3 regions of the Mesorhizobium sp. M1406 genome follow, and region 3 is predicted to be linked to each of the others. Evidence: riboswitches for the same ligand, from Rfam matches in the RefSeq annotation. Region 3 holds a riboswitch; each other region holds the start of a gene.

Region 1 (5,052 bases), on a different contig from region 3:
CCTGCTGATCCTTCGACATGCCCGCCTCCTCGCGGCCTGCCACTGGGAAGAAGTGCCGTCGCCGTTATTTTTTCGGTGACCTCTGGCGTCGAACTCCTTCAGCTATTCACCGGCTCGCCTGATCCCCCGCGCCTTCAGCCCCGCATCATCGAGTGCAGGATGGCCTGCATGTGCTCTTCCAGGTCGAGTTCACCCCGTCCTCAACGGCCAACAGGTACTCGGCCTTGGCCCGGCGGTTGCCTCGGCTGATTGCTGGCCACAGATGGCCAGCAGCGCCACCTGTTCGTTCCGGTCAGCTCTAGCGCGGTCATCCCTGCTGCTCGCCGCTCGATTAACAATGCGGTGGAATGCTGCATAGGCCGCCTCGTGCGCCGCGATCAGTGCCTGCAGCTTAGGCGAGACCCTTACCTCAGCGGACACCGGGTCGACGGCAACCGCCGCGCCGGTCAGCGCGAGAAGAGTACGGCGGGTGATCGCGGGCATGGATTATGTCCTCCTGGCTGCCGATCCTGCCGACCATAACATCGCCGTGGCAGGCCGCAGAGATGGTCAGATGCTATCTGCTGACAATGCGGTCAGTTGGCCATTGGAACCCAGAAGGTGTGGTGAAGTGGGCACATAAACGCCCTGAGCCATTAAGTTGGGCGTTCTGGAGATGGCGAGTTCAGGGAAATTGGTCCAAAGCTTGCCGATGAGCCGAGGCAGTTGCTCCGTTGGCCACCGTTGATCAGGACACCTCCCGCAAGTACCGCTCCAACTCGGTCGCAAGGATTAAGGTGCGCCTTCCCGATTTGCTCGCATGCAGTTTGCCTTCGCTAAACAATTTATAGAGCATTGACCTAGAGATACCCGTAATCTCGGTAACGTCTGAAAGCCTATAGGTAAGTTTCTCGGGTTCACGAAGATCAGGGGCTGGCTTCTTCATTTGCTCGATGATCTCTAGAAGTCGCGCGATATCATTTTCGATGCGCTTCAGTCGCCGATCAAAATTGTCGACCAACGCGGCCACTTCCTTGAAAACGTCGTTCATCAGCCTCGGCCTTCCCATCAGGATGTCGATAAACCCCCAACATCCGAAAATGTGCGGGAAAGAGGGGCCCCACATTCGACCCACCCCCGGCCTTCGGGCAAACCCCTGCGGGCCAGGTCGGGGTCGTCCAGCTGCCGTACCGGCTACCAGCGCGAGCCGAGCGGTGTCCGCAGCATTGTGGTTTCGTCTCGCTGCTAGCCATGCTCGCGATGCGGCCAGACCTTCGTCAGCTTCGGGATTGCCCGATTGGCATTCGCCCAGTCGATGGCCGCCATCCAGCTGGGCGCGACGTGCTTCAGCGTGTCGGAGGCGTGGTGCCAGATTTCGACGCGTGGATCGCGACCGCCGGGGCGTTTGGTGTTGGTGGCGCGGGCGCGCTGCATTAGCGTGTAGCCGGCGACATCGCGCATCGAGGTGGGTTTCTGCGGGACGTAAGTCATGTGGCAGGCCTGTTCCTCACTCAGCAGCGGGGAGGTGACGGTGCAGGCGGCTGAAGTCGACCGTCAGCACCGGGAGCGGGCCCGCTGCACCTATCTGGCCGCAGCAAGAGCAGGAAGCAGCCGGAACGACTTACGGTAGCCGGGGTTGGTCGGCTCGAACGTCTTGGTGATGACCTTGTCGGCGAGCTTCACGAACTCCGCCAGCGTCATCTCGACGTGGCCGCCGTTAGCGGTGTTGTCAATGACGACGATGTTCTGGGTACCGTTCCAGTCGAGGCTGTGCTTCACGGCCATCAGTATTTTCCCCTTGTGCGGTCGCTAAGACCGCGTGTGTATTAATTCAGCGAGATTAGCTGCCGGTGAAATCTTAGTATGAGACGGATTGATCGGCTGAGCCAATGCTGGCCTTGTCCATGCTCTGCTGGCAGGCAAGTAGCGAACGAAAGGCCCGTTTGGTGTAAGCCGGGGATAAGTATCGACAGTGCGGCGATCAGGATTTTTCTCATTTTGATTATCCCTTCGGTGCCTACCATTTCGGTGGCGGCCTTTGCCCGCGAAACCGGCGGCAAACACAAGCTATAGTGGACAGGCTCAGGCCTGTCGTTAGCGCCGAATTTGGGAAATTGTCCCGCCATCCATTTCTGATTGGCCTGTCAATCGGGGCACGCCTAAGTGGATATTTCTGCCGCTTCGGATGCCAATACAGGTGAAGAGTGCGGCCTCGGTAGCCTTGCGGCCAATCTCCCAAAAAGCTTTAAAAAAGCGAAAACGTGCGGATTATGGAGGCCCCACATCGTGCCCCGGCCCCGTCTTCGGGCAACCGCCCCGGGGCGATCAGGTATGTTACGCACTATGCAGGATCGCCCTAGCCTTGGTCCTTTTTCTTGATCATGCCCATGATGCGGGCGTTGTGTGCCGCAATCCGCGCTCCGGTCATCGCCGGATGCACGTCACCCTCGAAACGAACACACCGCATACAGAGACGTGCCTCGGCCTCGCTTGGCACCGTGGTGATCCAGCCGCAGTACCGGCACGTGTAAGGTATGATCCCGGGCTCCGCGCGCTGGCTGTCGGCGTCGGTTCGTCGTCTATCATGTCGCCCCCTCAAATTCCTTCCGTAATGCGGATGGGAAGCTTCAGATCGATCAGCCGACCTGCAGGAGGGATAGCGTGAGTTGGTCCCTTGCATCGACCCACCGGCTGTCGTCGTTGGCGACGTCACCCTCGCAGAACACCAGATGCGGCTCATCGCTCCTGCGCCCGAGCTTTGGGCCTAGGTCCAGCTTCTTCAGCAGGCGGTAGGCTTTGCCAGTCGGACCCGTCTCAAGATCGAACCAGGTCTCCCAGAAAAATCCGTCGACGTCGTAGTCGTAATCCCCGGGGTCGACCCCGTGTTCCTCCCAAATGGCGCTGTGTTCGACCTCAGCCTCGTGTGCGATGCCCTCGCTGATAAAGAACTCCCGCCATGTTGGCGGCGAGGGGCAGAAGGTCCATTGACCGACAGTCAGCAGGTAGCCCTGCTCGCCACTGTCATACCAGCACATGGTCTCGGCGACCTGCGCCGGGGACGCGAGCAGGGGCTGGCCAGTTCTACCAACGAACGCTCGCGCGTGCTTGACGAATGCCGCTGTGAGCAGGCCGCCCGCGCCAATCAGAAAACCTCGCCTTGAGAGCATAAGAACCCCCAGAGTTCACACGTGCATCTGGAGGGCTGAGACCTACTGTTGCCCATTGAGGGCCACATCGTCTTCACCACCGTTGCCGGTCAAAGCTGGTTGGCGGGGCCGGGGCCCTCTCTGGATGCAGGGATTGGTCTACCAAAGCGATTGCACGTCGGCAAGCCTTCTCCTCATGGGTGGAAGACTGGGGGCTCTGAAATCGAGCAGCCACACCCACCCCCCATCGGGCTGATGGTGCCGGACTGCCCCGGCGCGCTGGACCGTCGGGCTATCTCGACGTTTTGCGCATATTTGTTTTATGCCGATGAGGACGATGTTGAGGAGCCGGCCCAGTCGAGGAGAGGTCGATCTCAACGATGACTACGAAACCACCCACAACGAGGAGGACTGACCCCCATGAAAACTGTTCTTGCCATCCTGCTGCTCGCTGGCGCTATCGCCAGCGCCCACGCCGAGGAGCCGGTGCCACCGCAGTTCAGCGTCGACAAGCTGATGAAGTCCCTCGCTGCCGACAAGGCCGCGCCCCTGACCGCCGCCCAGCAGGCCGCCATAGACGCCGCCAGAGCTAAGGTCCAGCAGGCCGCTGATGAGGCCTCTGCCAGAGCCGCCGCCGAGGAGGCGGCCAAAAAGCAGGCCTACAGACTTTGGGTCAATAAAGTTCGGGAGGACAACTGGAAGAACGTGCCAGTCGAGAAGCGGATGCCGATCCTGATGTGGTGCTATGGGCAAGCCGGCGGTGTCGATGGCAACGTGCCCGACTACAGCAAGGAAGCAGATTGCCTCCAGCGCCAGCTTGATGGCTGGGCGCGCGTCGACCAGCTGATCCCGCCGGAGAAGAATAACTGAGCCATGAACCACCTTATGTGGGCAGGCCTCGACCTGCCCGATGAGTGGGACGAGGGCGAACTGCCTGAAGACCTGCAGGACTGGAGCAAGGGCGGGCCGTGATCGTCCAGGGGGTTGGGCCGGAGGCCGGGCAGGGGTCGATTATGTTGGGCCCGTCACGCGATGCTTGGGACGTCCATGCCTTCCGCGCTTGCTGCATCGATGTCAGCGGTCTGAAGCCGCCAGCGGCTTCGACAACGTATTCGCGGGCTTCGTTTGCTGCGATTTCTCCTCGATCATTGGCCCTGCCACGGGATCGGCTACATGGCCCGAAGAGGCTCGCCAGCCTTCTTCGACGCTATACTCGTCAACGCCGGTTTCAAGATCCATTAACAGCGCGCAGCTGCCCAATCCGTGCCTTGGCACAGAACGCTTCTATGAGCATTGAGCGGCGGGCTTAGTAGGTGAAGGTCGTGCCGGCCCGCTGCATTGCGGTGACCGTATTCCAGTATGCCTGCTGAGATGCCATCTGCCGTTGCGCCGAAGCTTGCTCCTCCATGACCCGCCTCTGGTCTTGCCCGACGCGGCAATTGACATAGGCATCTGTGCCGGGCCGAGCGCCGTAGCTGCGGCAGATTTGATCATTGCGAGCGGCGAGTTCTTCCGTTGACATGCAGCCGGTGATTGCAAGGCTTGCCGCAAGCGCGGCGATAGTCAGGCGTAATTTCATTAGGATTGTCCCGGTTTTAGTGAGCAGCCATCGTCAGGCGCGGTTGCAAGGCCGCGCGACCGGCCAAAGCCGATTTCGGCTAAATTCTCAGCGTGGAGATGCTGGCTATCGGTGCTTTTCGAAGCCGGGCGGCACATTGCAGGTCTCACGTAAAGTTACAAGAGTGTAACAATGTGAACGCTAAAATGTCGCAGCGCATGGCAATCACGGGCCGACATCCAGCCGGCACGATTTTCCCGGTCATGATGGTTTCCGAGACGCGGCCCGTGCGCCGGGATAGGGGCCCCTGCAGCCACCCCCACCCCCGCCTGCCGATGAACCGGGGCGTGGTGCCACGGCGTGTTCACG
Region 2 (5,052 bases), on a different contig from region 3:
AAAGACGCTAATTCACCGTCCGCCGCTTCCCCGGCAGGTCGAGTGAAAATGCGGGGATGGCGATGTCGAACGTCTCGCCCCGCTGGTTGCGCATCGTGTAGTGCCCGACCATGATGCCGGAGGGTGTCGAGAGCGGGCAACCGGACGTGTACTGGTAGCTGTCGCCGGGATTGAGTTCGGGTTGGTCGCCGACGACGCCAGGGCCGCGTACCTCTTCGACCCTGCCGGTGCCATCGGTGATGTGCCAATAGCGCGACAACAGCTGGACGGAATCGTCCGACTGATTGTCGATCGTTATCTGATAGCCCCAGACATAGCGGTTCTCGGACGGATCCGAGCGGTCCTCCAGATAGAACGGCCTGACCTGCACTTCGATGTTGCGCGTGACGGCGCTGTACATAAGCAGCTCCAAAACAATCCAGTATCTTTCGGCGCTCCTTGCAGGCTGGTCAACGGTGCGCGTCCTTTCATTGCCTACCGAACGGCAGGTGCCGGCAAAGAATGTCATTTAAGTGACACACGACAATGATGGTGTGCGCCGACCAGTGCCGCGCGACTCGGGCGCTCTGTCGAACTGTTGAAATCGGTCGTCATGCCAGCCAGATTGTTCTGGCGGACCGGTTTTCTGGAGTGACCGGATCTCGATGGAACTCACTCTCATAGCCGCAACGCTTTCAATTGCTCTTATCCTCTCAAATCTCGCCAGCATCGTGCTTGCCGCTTCGCGTCTGAAACGGCGCCGCATTATCGCGCCGCCGACCGGCAAGCCGCGGCCGGTGTCGATCATCGTGCCGTCGCGTGGCATTGAACCGTTCACGCACGAGACGCTGGAGCGCGCCTTCTCGCTTGATTGGCCGCGCTACGAGCTGATCTTCTGCGTCGCCCACGCCGACGATCCGGTAGTCAAACCGATAAACAGGGCGATTGCCCGGTTTCCCAAGGTGCCGGCCCGGCTGATGATCGGCGACGACCGCTTCAGCGCCAATCCGAAACTCAACAATTGCGTCAAGGGTTGGGAAGCGGCGCGGCACGACTGGGTCGTCCTGGCCGATTCCAACGTGTTGATGCCGAGAGACTACATCCAGCACCTGATGGCTGCATGGCGGCCCGACACCGGCCTTGTCTGCTCGACGCCGATCGGCTCGCGGCCGGCCGGCTTCTGGGCTGAAGTCGAATGCGCTTTCCTCAACACGCTCCAGGCGCGCTGGCAATATGCCGGCGAGGCGCTTGGCCTTGGCTTTGCCCAGGGCAAGAGCATGCTCTGGAACAAGCCGATGCTCGACGCCAATGGCGGCATCCGCGCGTTGGCCGCCGAGATCGCCGAGGACGCCGCCGCGACCAAGCTGGTCAACGGCCTCGGCCTGCGCGTCAATCTCGTCGCCGCGCCCTTCGAACAGCCGCTTGGCCGGCGCACGTTCGACGAGATCTGGTCACGTCAGGCCCGTTGGGCGCGCCTGCGCCGCGTCACCTTCCCGCTGTTCTTCGCACCCGAAATCCTGACTGGCGCGGCGGTGCCGCTGGTGCTGGCGCTGATTGCGGCGGCAAGCGCCGGCTTCAGCCTCTGGGCAACCGCCATTGCCGTGGCGGCCTTCTACCTTCCCGAGTGCGCCCTGGCCTGGTCCAAGGGCTGGTACCTGTCGCCACGCATGGTTGCCGCGATCATGGCGCGCGACCTGATCCTGCCGGCGATGTGGGCACGCGGCTGGCTCGGCGGTGCCGTCGACTGGCGCGGCAACGCGATGACCATCGGGACCAAGGCGGCCGAGCTGGAAGAGACGCCGTCCGGCGCCTGAAAGCCAAAGCCCTCTTACGAGGCCTTCAGCGCCTGTTCGATATCCTCAAGCAGATCGTCGGTGTCTTCCAGGCCGACGGACAGTCTGAGCGTGCCCGGCCCGATGCCGAGCTCGGCACGCGCTTCGTCGCTCAGGTTCTTGTGCGTCGTCGTCGCCGGATGGGTGATCAGGCTCTTGGCGTCGCCGAGATTGTTGGAGATCAGCACGATGTCGAGCGCGTTCTGCAAGGCGAAGGCCGCCTGCTTGCCGCCCTTGACGTCGAGGCAGATCAGCGTCGAGCCGCCCGACATCTGCTTCTTGACGATATCGGCCTGCGGGTGGTCGGCGCGGCCGGGATAGATGACGCGGGCAATTTCCGGCCGCTCGGCGAGGAAATCCGCGATCTTGCCGGCGCTTTCCGTCTGCTGGCGCACGCGCAGCGGCAGCGTTTCCAGCCCCTTCAGCAGCGTCCAGGCGTTGAAGGGCGACAGGCTGGGCCCGGTGTGGCGGAAATAATCGTGAAGGTTCTCGTCGATCCACTTCTTGTCCGACAGGATGACGCCGCCGAGACAGCGCCCCTGGCCGTCGATGTGCTTGGTCGCCGAATAGACGACGATGTGGGCGCCGAGTTGCAGCGGCTTCTGCTGCAAGGGCGTGGCGAAGACATTGTCGACGATCAGCCTGGCGCCGATCGAATTGGCGAGCGAGGCAACCGCGGCGATGTCGACCACTTCCAGCGTCGGGTTGGTCGGGCTTTCCAGGAAGAACAGCTTGGTGTTCGGCTTGACCGCCTTTTCCCAATTGGCGATGTCGGTGCCGTCGACCAGCGTCGCCTCGATGCCATATCTTGGCGCCAGCGTCTCGACCACCCAGCGGCAGGAGCCGAACAGCGCGCGCGCCGCCACGATATGGTCGCCGGCCTTGGCGCTGCACAGCAGCGCTGCCGTCACCGCGGCCATGCCGGAGGCGGTGGCGCGGGCGTCCTCGGCACCTTCGAGCGCGCACATGCGCTTTTCGAACATGTCGACGGTCGGATTGGCGTAGCGCGAATAGATGAAGCCCGGCTCCTCGCCCTTGAAACGGGCTTCGGCGGCCTCCGCCGTTTCATAGACGTAGCCCTGGGTGAGGTAAATCGCTTCCGACGTTTCGCCGAAACCGGAACGCAGCGTTCCGCTGTGCACGAGTGCCGTTTGAGGCTTCCAGTTGCGCTTGTTGGTGCTCATCGCTCTTCTTCCAGACACAAAAAAACCGGCCGCGAAAGTCGCAACCGGTCCATACGGCCTTGCGGCCCGACGGTCCTTTAGCGACTTGTTTAACGTGGCTGCAAGCCGACCGGCCAAATCACCACGGGATAACGACCCTTTAGACCCGCGCCACGCTTGCGTCAATTGCCGGCTTGATTAAGAGGTTTGTACCAGCGGCGTTGCAGCGGAGCCGGCTTTGCGGCAAACAGGCATTCTTCCCGATCAGGACATTTCGGCGCTCTTCCAGTCCGGCGCGCTGAAGTCGGCACGTGCGCTCGATGCCGACCAGATTCAGCCGGCCAGCCTCGATCTCCGGCTCGGCGACAAGGCCTGGCGGGTGCGTGCGTCCTTCCTGCCGGGCCCCAACCACAAGGTCTCGGAAAAGCTCGACCGGCTGAAGCTGCACGAGATCGATCTGGCCGAGGGCGCGGTGCTGGAGACCGGCTGCGTCTATATCGTGCCCTTGCTCGAAAGCCTGGCATTGCCGGCGGACATTTCTGCCTCGGCCAATCCCAAGAGCTCGACCGGGCGGCTCGACATCTTCACCCGCGTCATGACCGATCGCGGCCACGAGTTCGACAAGATCGCCGCCGGCTATCATGGTCCGCTCTATCTGGAGGTCAGCCCGCGCACCTTCCCGATCGTCGCGCGCACCGGTTCGCGACTGTCGCAGATCCGTTTCCGCACCGGCAATGCGCTGCTGTCGGAAGCCGAACTTCACCAGTTGCATCGCGCGCAGATACTGGTTGCCACCGAGCCGCCCAACATTTCCGGCGGCGGCATCGCGCTGTCGATCGACCTCAACGGCGATCGAAACGGCCTTGTCGGCTACCGCGGCAAGCATCACACCGGTCTCATCGACGTCGACCAGCGCGCCGCGCAGGAGGTCGTCGACTTCTGGGAGCCGATCCACAAGAGAGGCGCTGGCGAACTGGTGCTCGACCCCGATGAATTCTATATTCTTGTGAGCCAGGAAGCGGTGCATGTGCCGCCGCTCTACGCCGCCGAGATGACGCCCTTCGATCCGCTGGTCGGTGAATTCCGCGTCCACTATGCCGGCTTCTTCGATCCGGGCTTCGGCCACTCGGCGTCCGGCGGCACCGGCAGCCGGGCGGTGCTGGAAGTGCGCAGCCACGAAGTGCCGTTCATCCTCGACCATGGCCAGATCGTCGGCCGGCTGGTCTACGAGCACATGCTGAAGCGGCCACGGGCACTCTATGGCACCGATCTCGGGTCCAACTACCAGGCGCAGGGTTTGAAGCTGTCCAAGCATTTCCGCCCCGCGCGCTGAACCCCCTTTGCCCGCTGGCAAAATACTTGCCTGCGCCGGCTCGCCATGCTTGGCTGCCTTTCTGGTCGTCAAGCTGGCGGCGTTCAAGGGGAACCAAGAAAATGCAGATTTCGAAATGGATCATATCGGCGGCGGGCGCTGCCATGCTGGTGATGGCGGCCGGCTCTCTGTCGGTGCGGGCAGCTGAGAAAATCAAGATAGGCACCGAGGGCGCCTATCCGCCATTCAATACCATTACAGCGGACGGCAAGGTCGAAGGCTTCGACATCGACATCGCCAATGCGCTGTGCGCGCAGATGAAGGTCGAGTGCGAAATCGTCACCCAGGACTGGGACGGCATCATTCCCGCCCTGCAGGCCAAGAAGTTCGACGCCATCATCGCTTCGATGAGCATCACCGAGGAGCGCAAGAAGCAGGTCGCTTTCACCAACAAATATTATACGACACCGCTCGCTCTGGTGGCGCCGAAGGACAGCGATCTCACCTCGACGGAACCGGCGGCCCTTGCAGGCAAGACGGTCGGCGCCCAGGCCTCGACCACGCAGGCCGACTATGCCCAGAATACCTATGGCAAGGCGGGCGCCGAGGCAAAACTCTACCCGACCCAGGAAGAAGCGATCACCGACCTGACCAACGGCCGGCTAGACGCCGTGATCTCGGACAAGTTCGTGCTGATGGATTGGTTGAAGAAGGCAAGCGACGGCTGCTGCAAACTGGTCGGTGACGTCAAGGGCACGGAGACACA
Region 3 (5,052 bases):
CTTGGTTACCGACTGCAGATCATCGGCGGTGCCAACGATGTTGTAGGCGATGATGTGCGGCAGATGCGAGACGATGGCCAGCGTCATGTCGTGATGCTGGGGATCCATCGTATCGATGTTGGCGCCGCAGCGGCGCCAGAATTCCGACAGCCGTTCCAGCGCGTCCGGGTCGGTATCGGGCAGCGGCGTGAAGATACACCAGCGATTGTCGAACAGGTCGGCGAAACCGGCATCGGGGCCGGATTTTTCCGTGCCCGCCAGCGGATGACCGGGAATGAAATGGACGCCGGCCGGCACATAAGGCTGCATCTGCGCGATGACGGATGCCTTGGTCGAGCCGACATCGGTCAGGATCGCGCCCGGCTTCAGCGCCGGTGCGATTTCCTCGGCCACGGTGCCGGACGAGCCGACCGGCACCGAGACGATGACCAGATCGGCATCGCGAACCGCCTCCTTCGCATCGGTGGTGTAGCTATCGCCGAGCCCAAGTTCTTTCGCTCGCGCCAGTGTCGCGGCACTGCGGGTCGAGATAGCGACGTGGTGGGCCAGACCCTCGCGGCGGATGACGCGGGCCAGCGACGAACCGATCAGGCCGATGCCGACCAGCGCGATCTTTTCAAACATCGGTGATGTCATGGCGTTCTAGCTTTTCAGGAATGTCGTGAGTGCGGCGACAACGCCGCGATTGGCCTCTTCGGTGCCGACGGTCATGCGTAACGCGTAGGGAAAGCCGTAGCCGGAAACGCGCCTCAATATATAGCCGCGCGCCGTTAGATACTCATCCGCCGCAGCTGCGGAATGTTTGTCGTCCTCGGGAAAATGAACGAGGATGAAATTGCCGACGCTCGGCGTCACCCGCAGTCCAAGCTTTGTGAACTCCTCGCTCAGCCATGCCAGCCAGATCTCGTTGTGCGCGACGCTGCGCTCGATATGGGCGCGGTCGCGGATCGCCGCGATGCCGGCCTCGATCGCCGTTGCATTGACGTTGAAGGGGCCACGCACGCGGTTGATCGCATCGATGATGTGCATCGGCGCGTACATCCAGCCGATCCGCGCCCCGCCAAGGCCGATCTTGGAGAAAGTGCGGGTCATCACCACGTTCTCGGCGCTGCCGACCAGTTCGATGCCGGCTTCGTAATCGTTGCGGCGGACATATTCTGCATAGGCCGCGTCTAACACCAGAAGCACGTGCTTTGGCAGACCGGCATGCAGGCGGCGCACTTCCTGGAACGGCACATAGGTGCCGGTCGGGTTGTTGGGATTGGCGAGGAACACGATCTTGGTGCGCGGCGTGACGGCGGCCAGGATGGCGTCGATGTCGGCGCGCTCATCTTTTTCCTTGATCGTCACCGGAACGGCACCCGCCGACTGGATGTAGATCTTGTAGACCATGAAGGCGTGTTCGGTGATGACAGCCTCGTCGCCGGGCGCCAGATAAGTCTGCGCCAGCAGGCCGAGGATCTCGTCGGAGCCGTTCGAGCAGATGATGTTGGCCGGGTTCAGGCCATGCACTTCGGCGATCGCTTCGCGCAGCCGCCTGGCGGTGCCGTCGGGATAGATATCGAGCTTTCCGGCAATCTCGCGCGCGGCTTCGATCGCCTTTGGCGACGGACCGAGCGGGTTCTCGTTCGATGACAGCTTGTAGACCTTGGCGATGCCGGCCGGCGCCGTGCTCTTGCCCGGCACATAGGCATCGATGTCCATGATGCCCGCGCGCGGGGTTGGACGTGCCTTGTCCGGTGTCTGGCTCATGTCGTAAAATCCGTCGAGAACGCTCCTCAGGGAAGCCGCAGCGGAAATACAAGCCGTGGCCCGCAATGTCGAGAGGTGACCGCCTCCGGACAAAGGCTGGCCGTTGACGCCAGCACGCCACGGGCCTAGAAGGGTGCGAACTTCCGTGGTGATTTGGCCGGTCGGCTTGCAGCCACGTTAAACAACTTGCTAAAGGGCCGCTTGCATCCTGTAACCGGCTTTGCGACTGCAATGCCGGTTTTTTGTTGTCCGCGCCGGCCGGATACCGCATCGGCATCGATTTTCGAAAAACACGGTGCAGGGATCAAGGTGTGAGATGGATGCAATGGCCGCTCTGCGTGCTCGCAAAACCAACAACGAGGCCGACCAGCCATCGAGCCCGGTTTTGCGTTTTGGGCCTGACAAACCGCTCAAGCTGGACGCCGGTACGCTGCTGTCGCCGTTCCAGATCGCCTACCAGACCTATGGCACGCTGAACGACGCCCGCTCCAACGCCATCCTCGTCTGCCATGCGCTTACCGGCGACCAGCACGTCGCCAGCACCAATCCGGTGACCGGCAAGCCGGGCTGGTGGGAGGTGCTGATCGGCCCCGGCAAGATCATCGACACCAGCCGCTTCTTCGTCATCTGCTCCAATGTCATCGGCGGTTGTCTGGGGTCCACCGGACCGGCCTCGACCAATCCCGCCACCGGCAAACCCTATGGGCTCGACCTGCCGATCATCACCATCCGCGACATGGTGCGCGCGCAGCAGATGCTGATCGACCATTTCGGCATCGAAAAGCTGTTCTGCGTGCTTGGCGGCTCGATGGGCGGCATGCAGGTGCTGGAATGGGCGTCGAGCTACCCGGAGCGCGTCTTCTCGGCGCTGCCGATCGCCACCGGTGCGCGCCATTCCTCGCAGAACATCGCCTTCCACGAGGTCGGCCGGCAAGCTGTCATGGCCGATCCGGACTGGCATGGCGGCAAATATTTCGAACACGGCAAACGCCCGGAAAAGGGCTTGGCGGTGGCGCGCATGGCCGCCCACATCACCTATCTGTCGGAGGCCGCCCTGCACCGGAAATTCGGCCGCAACCTGCAGGATCGCGAAGCTCTGACCTTCGGCTTCGACGCCGACTTCCAGATCGAGAGCTATCTGCGCCACCAGGGCATGACCTTCGTCGATCGCTTCGACGCCAATTCTTACCTCTACATGACGCGGTCGATGGACTATTTCGACCTCGCCGCCGACCATGGCGGCCGGTTGGCCGACGCCTTTGCCGGCACCAAAACCCGCTTCTGCCTGGTGTCCTTCACCTCGGACTGGCTGTTTCCGACCGAGGAGAGCCGCTCGATCGTGCATGCGCTCAACGCGGCCGGCGCGTCGGTATCCTTCGTCGAGATCGAGACCGATCGCGGTCACGATGCTTTCCTGCTCGACGAGCCGGAACTGTTTGCCGCCATCAACGGCTTCATCGGCTCGGCGGCCCGGGCGAGAGGATTGAGCCAATGAGCGTCAACCGCGACCAGCGCGTCGACCTCGAGGTCGTCGCCAATCTCATCCCGCCGCGGTCCCGCGTGCTCGATGTCGGCTCGGGCGACGGCTCGCTGCTTGAATTGCTGCAGGACACCAAGCAGGTCGACGGCCGTGGACTCGAGCTGTCGCAGCGCGGCGTCAACGAATGCGTGGCGCGCGGCCTCTCGGTCATCCAGGGCGATGCCGACAAGGACCTCGAATTCTATCCCGACAAGGGCTTTGACTTCGTCGTCCTGTCGCAGACGCTGCAGGCCACCCGCAACCCGAAGCTGGTGCTCGACGAATTGCTCAGGATCGGCAACCGGGCGATCGTGTCCTTCCCCAATTTCGGCCATTGGCGCGTGCGCCTTTCGCTGTTCCTCAACGGCCGCATGCCGGTGACCAAGGACTTGCCCTATTCCTGGTACGACACGCCCAACATCCATTTCTGCACCATCCGCGACTTCGTCAATCTGTGCGACGAACTCGGCGCAACCGTGGAAAAAGCAACCGCACTCGACGCCAATGGCCAGAAGATCGGCCTGTCGATGCCGTGGTGGTTTTGGAATTTCTTCGGCCAGCAGGCTGTGTTCTTACTGAAGCGGTAGTCTTGATCGCCATGCATCTTTTTCGTAGGCGCCCTCTGCCAGTTGAAATCCCGCCGGAAATGCTGGCTGGGTTGAAAGCCGGAATTCTCATCTGCACCTCACCGCGCAGCGGCAGCAATCATCTGGCCGGATTGATGGCGGCCACCGAGCTTGGCAACCCCCTCGAGTGGTTCGGTGGCCGCCGTGTTCTCGCAATGCCGAACTATCCTCGCGATCCCCGTGCCCAGGTTTTGCGTGCATTGAAAGATGGGCGGTCTCCCTCTGGAATTTACGCTGCCAAACTGTTTGCAAGCCAGTTTTTGCAGGTGGCCAAGACTGTGGATCTCCCAGCCAGCCTTCCAGGACTGCACTACGTGCGCTTGACTCGCCGCGATCTCCTTGGTCAGGCAATCTCTTGGTCACGCGCTCGTCAGACCGGTCGGTTTCGCTCTACTGAGGCTGTTCAGAACTCACCACGCTATGACGGCGCATCGATAGCGGAGGCCCTTGAAAAAATCGTGCTGGAGAATCTGTCGTGGGACATCTGGCTTGCAAAAAACGGATTGTCTTTCCTGTCCTTGACATACGAGGAACTCTTGGCAAATCCACAGGCCAGCCTTGAGAAAGTCGCGGGTCTGGTAGGCGCGCAACTCACATTTGAATCTGCTGAATCTGCACCAGCCCCCAGTTCAGGTCTCGAAATCCAACGAGACAACGTCAATAGGGAGTGGAGGGAGCGCTTCTTGTCGCAATACTCGGACCCCTCAAAATTCAACCTCAGCAATCATCGCGCTTTCGGCACTCTTAGAAACCTGGGCCAGCGTCCGATCTGATCGAAAAGGCGATGTGAAGATCATAGGTGACAAGGAGCGCTTTGCGAATCTACTGCCGCTTGATCCGTAGGGTTGTCTTTACATTGGGTTGCGGCGACGATAGCCACCTAGACGCTGATAAATGGTCGGTGCAGAGATGGTTGAGGAACGCGCAACATACTCGCTCGTCTTGGAAATGGAGAACGCCAAATCCATAGATTGGGGCGAAGTCGGCGTTGGACTGAAGGCGCTGGCGCGTGAAATCACTTCGGTTTCCTCAGCCGGCTTGGCCAGACCGAAGGTTGTCATCTCCCACGGCGGAACAGAGGCGGATGCAAAAACGCTTCGTAGCGACATCACAGCGGAAGCGCCGCAACTGGAACGAGTTGCCGACGTCATCTTT

The links. Region 3 has a riboswitch for S-adenosylmethionine ahead of metX (homoserine O-acetyltransferase MetX). Riboswitches for the same ligand answer to the same signal wherever they lie in the genome.
Region 1: linked by a shared signal. The riboswitch ahead of NKH03_RS13655 (hypothetical protein) and the one ahead of metX (homoserine O-acetyltransferase MetX) in region 3 are both predicted to bind S-adenosylmethionine.
Region 2: linked by a shared signal. The riboswitch ahead of NKH03_RS06330 (O-succinylhomoserine sulfhydrylase) and the one ahead of metX (homoserine O-acetyltransferase MetX) in region 3 are both predicted to bind S-adenosylmethionine.

The regions. Positions count from the first base shown of each region.
Region 1 is NZ_JAMYKW010000013.1:24,466-29,517, reverse strand. Features, by position in the region: gene NKH03_RS13680 (hypothetical protein) at 1-19, opposite strand, end outside; gene NKH03_RS13675 (hypothetical protein) at 190-483, opposite strand; gene NKH03_RS13670 (helix-turn-helix domain-containing protein) at 728-1,030, opposite strand; gene NKH03_RS13665 (hypothetical protein) at 1,225-1,470, opposite strand; gene NKH03_RS13660 (hypothetical protein) at 1,561-1,764, opposite strand; gene NKH03_RS13655 (hypothetical protein) at 2,616-3,146, opposite strand; SAM-I-IV-variant riboswitch at 3,181-3,279, opposite strand; gene NKH03_RS13650 (hypothetical protein) at 3,546-3,995, shown strand; gene NKH03_RS13645 (hypothetical protein) at 4,432-4,704, opposite strand.
Region 2 is NZ_JAMYKW010000004.1:230,160-235,211, forward strand. Features, by position in the region: gene apaG (Co2+/Mg2+ efflux facilitator ApaG/CorD) at 8-400, opposite strand; gene NKH03_RS06325 (ceramide glucosyltransferase) at 645-1,793, shown strand; gene NKH03_RS06330 (O-succinylhomoserine sulfhydrylase) at 1,808-2,995, opposite strand; SAM riboswitch at 3,053-3,130, opposite strand; gene NKH03_RS06335 (2'-deoxycytidine 5'-triphosphate deaminase) at 3,213-4,307, shown strand; gene NKH03_RS06340 (ABC transporter substrate-binding protein) at 4,409-5,052, shown strand, end outside.
Region 3 is NZ_JAMYKW010000001.1:391,729-396,780, reverse strand. Features, by position in the region: gene NKH03_RS02000 (prephenate/arogenate dehydrogenase family protein) at 1-636, opposite strand, end outside; gene hisC (histidinol-phosphate transaminase) at 643-1,752, opposite strand; SAM riboswitch at 1,888-1,965, shown strand; gene metX (homoserine O-acetyltransferase MetX) at 2,078-3,247, shown strand; gene metW (methionine biosynthesis protein MetW) at 3,244-3,858, shown strand; gene NKH03_RS01980 (Stf0 family sulfotransferase) at 3,870-4,670, shown strand; gene NKH03_RS01975 (glycosyltransferase) at 4,792-5,052, shown strand, end outside.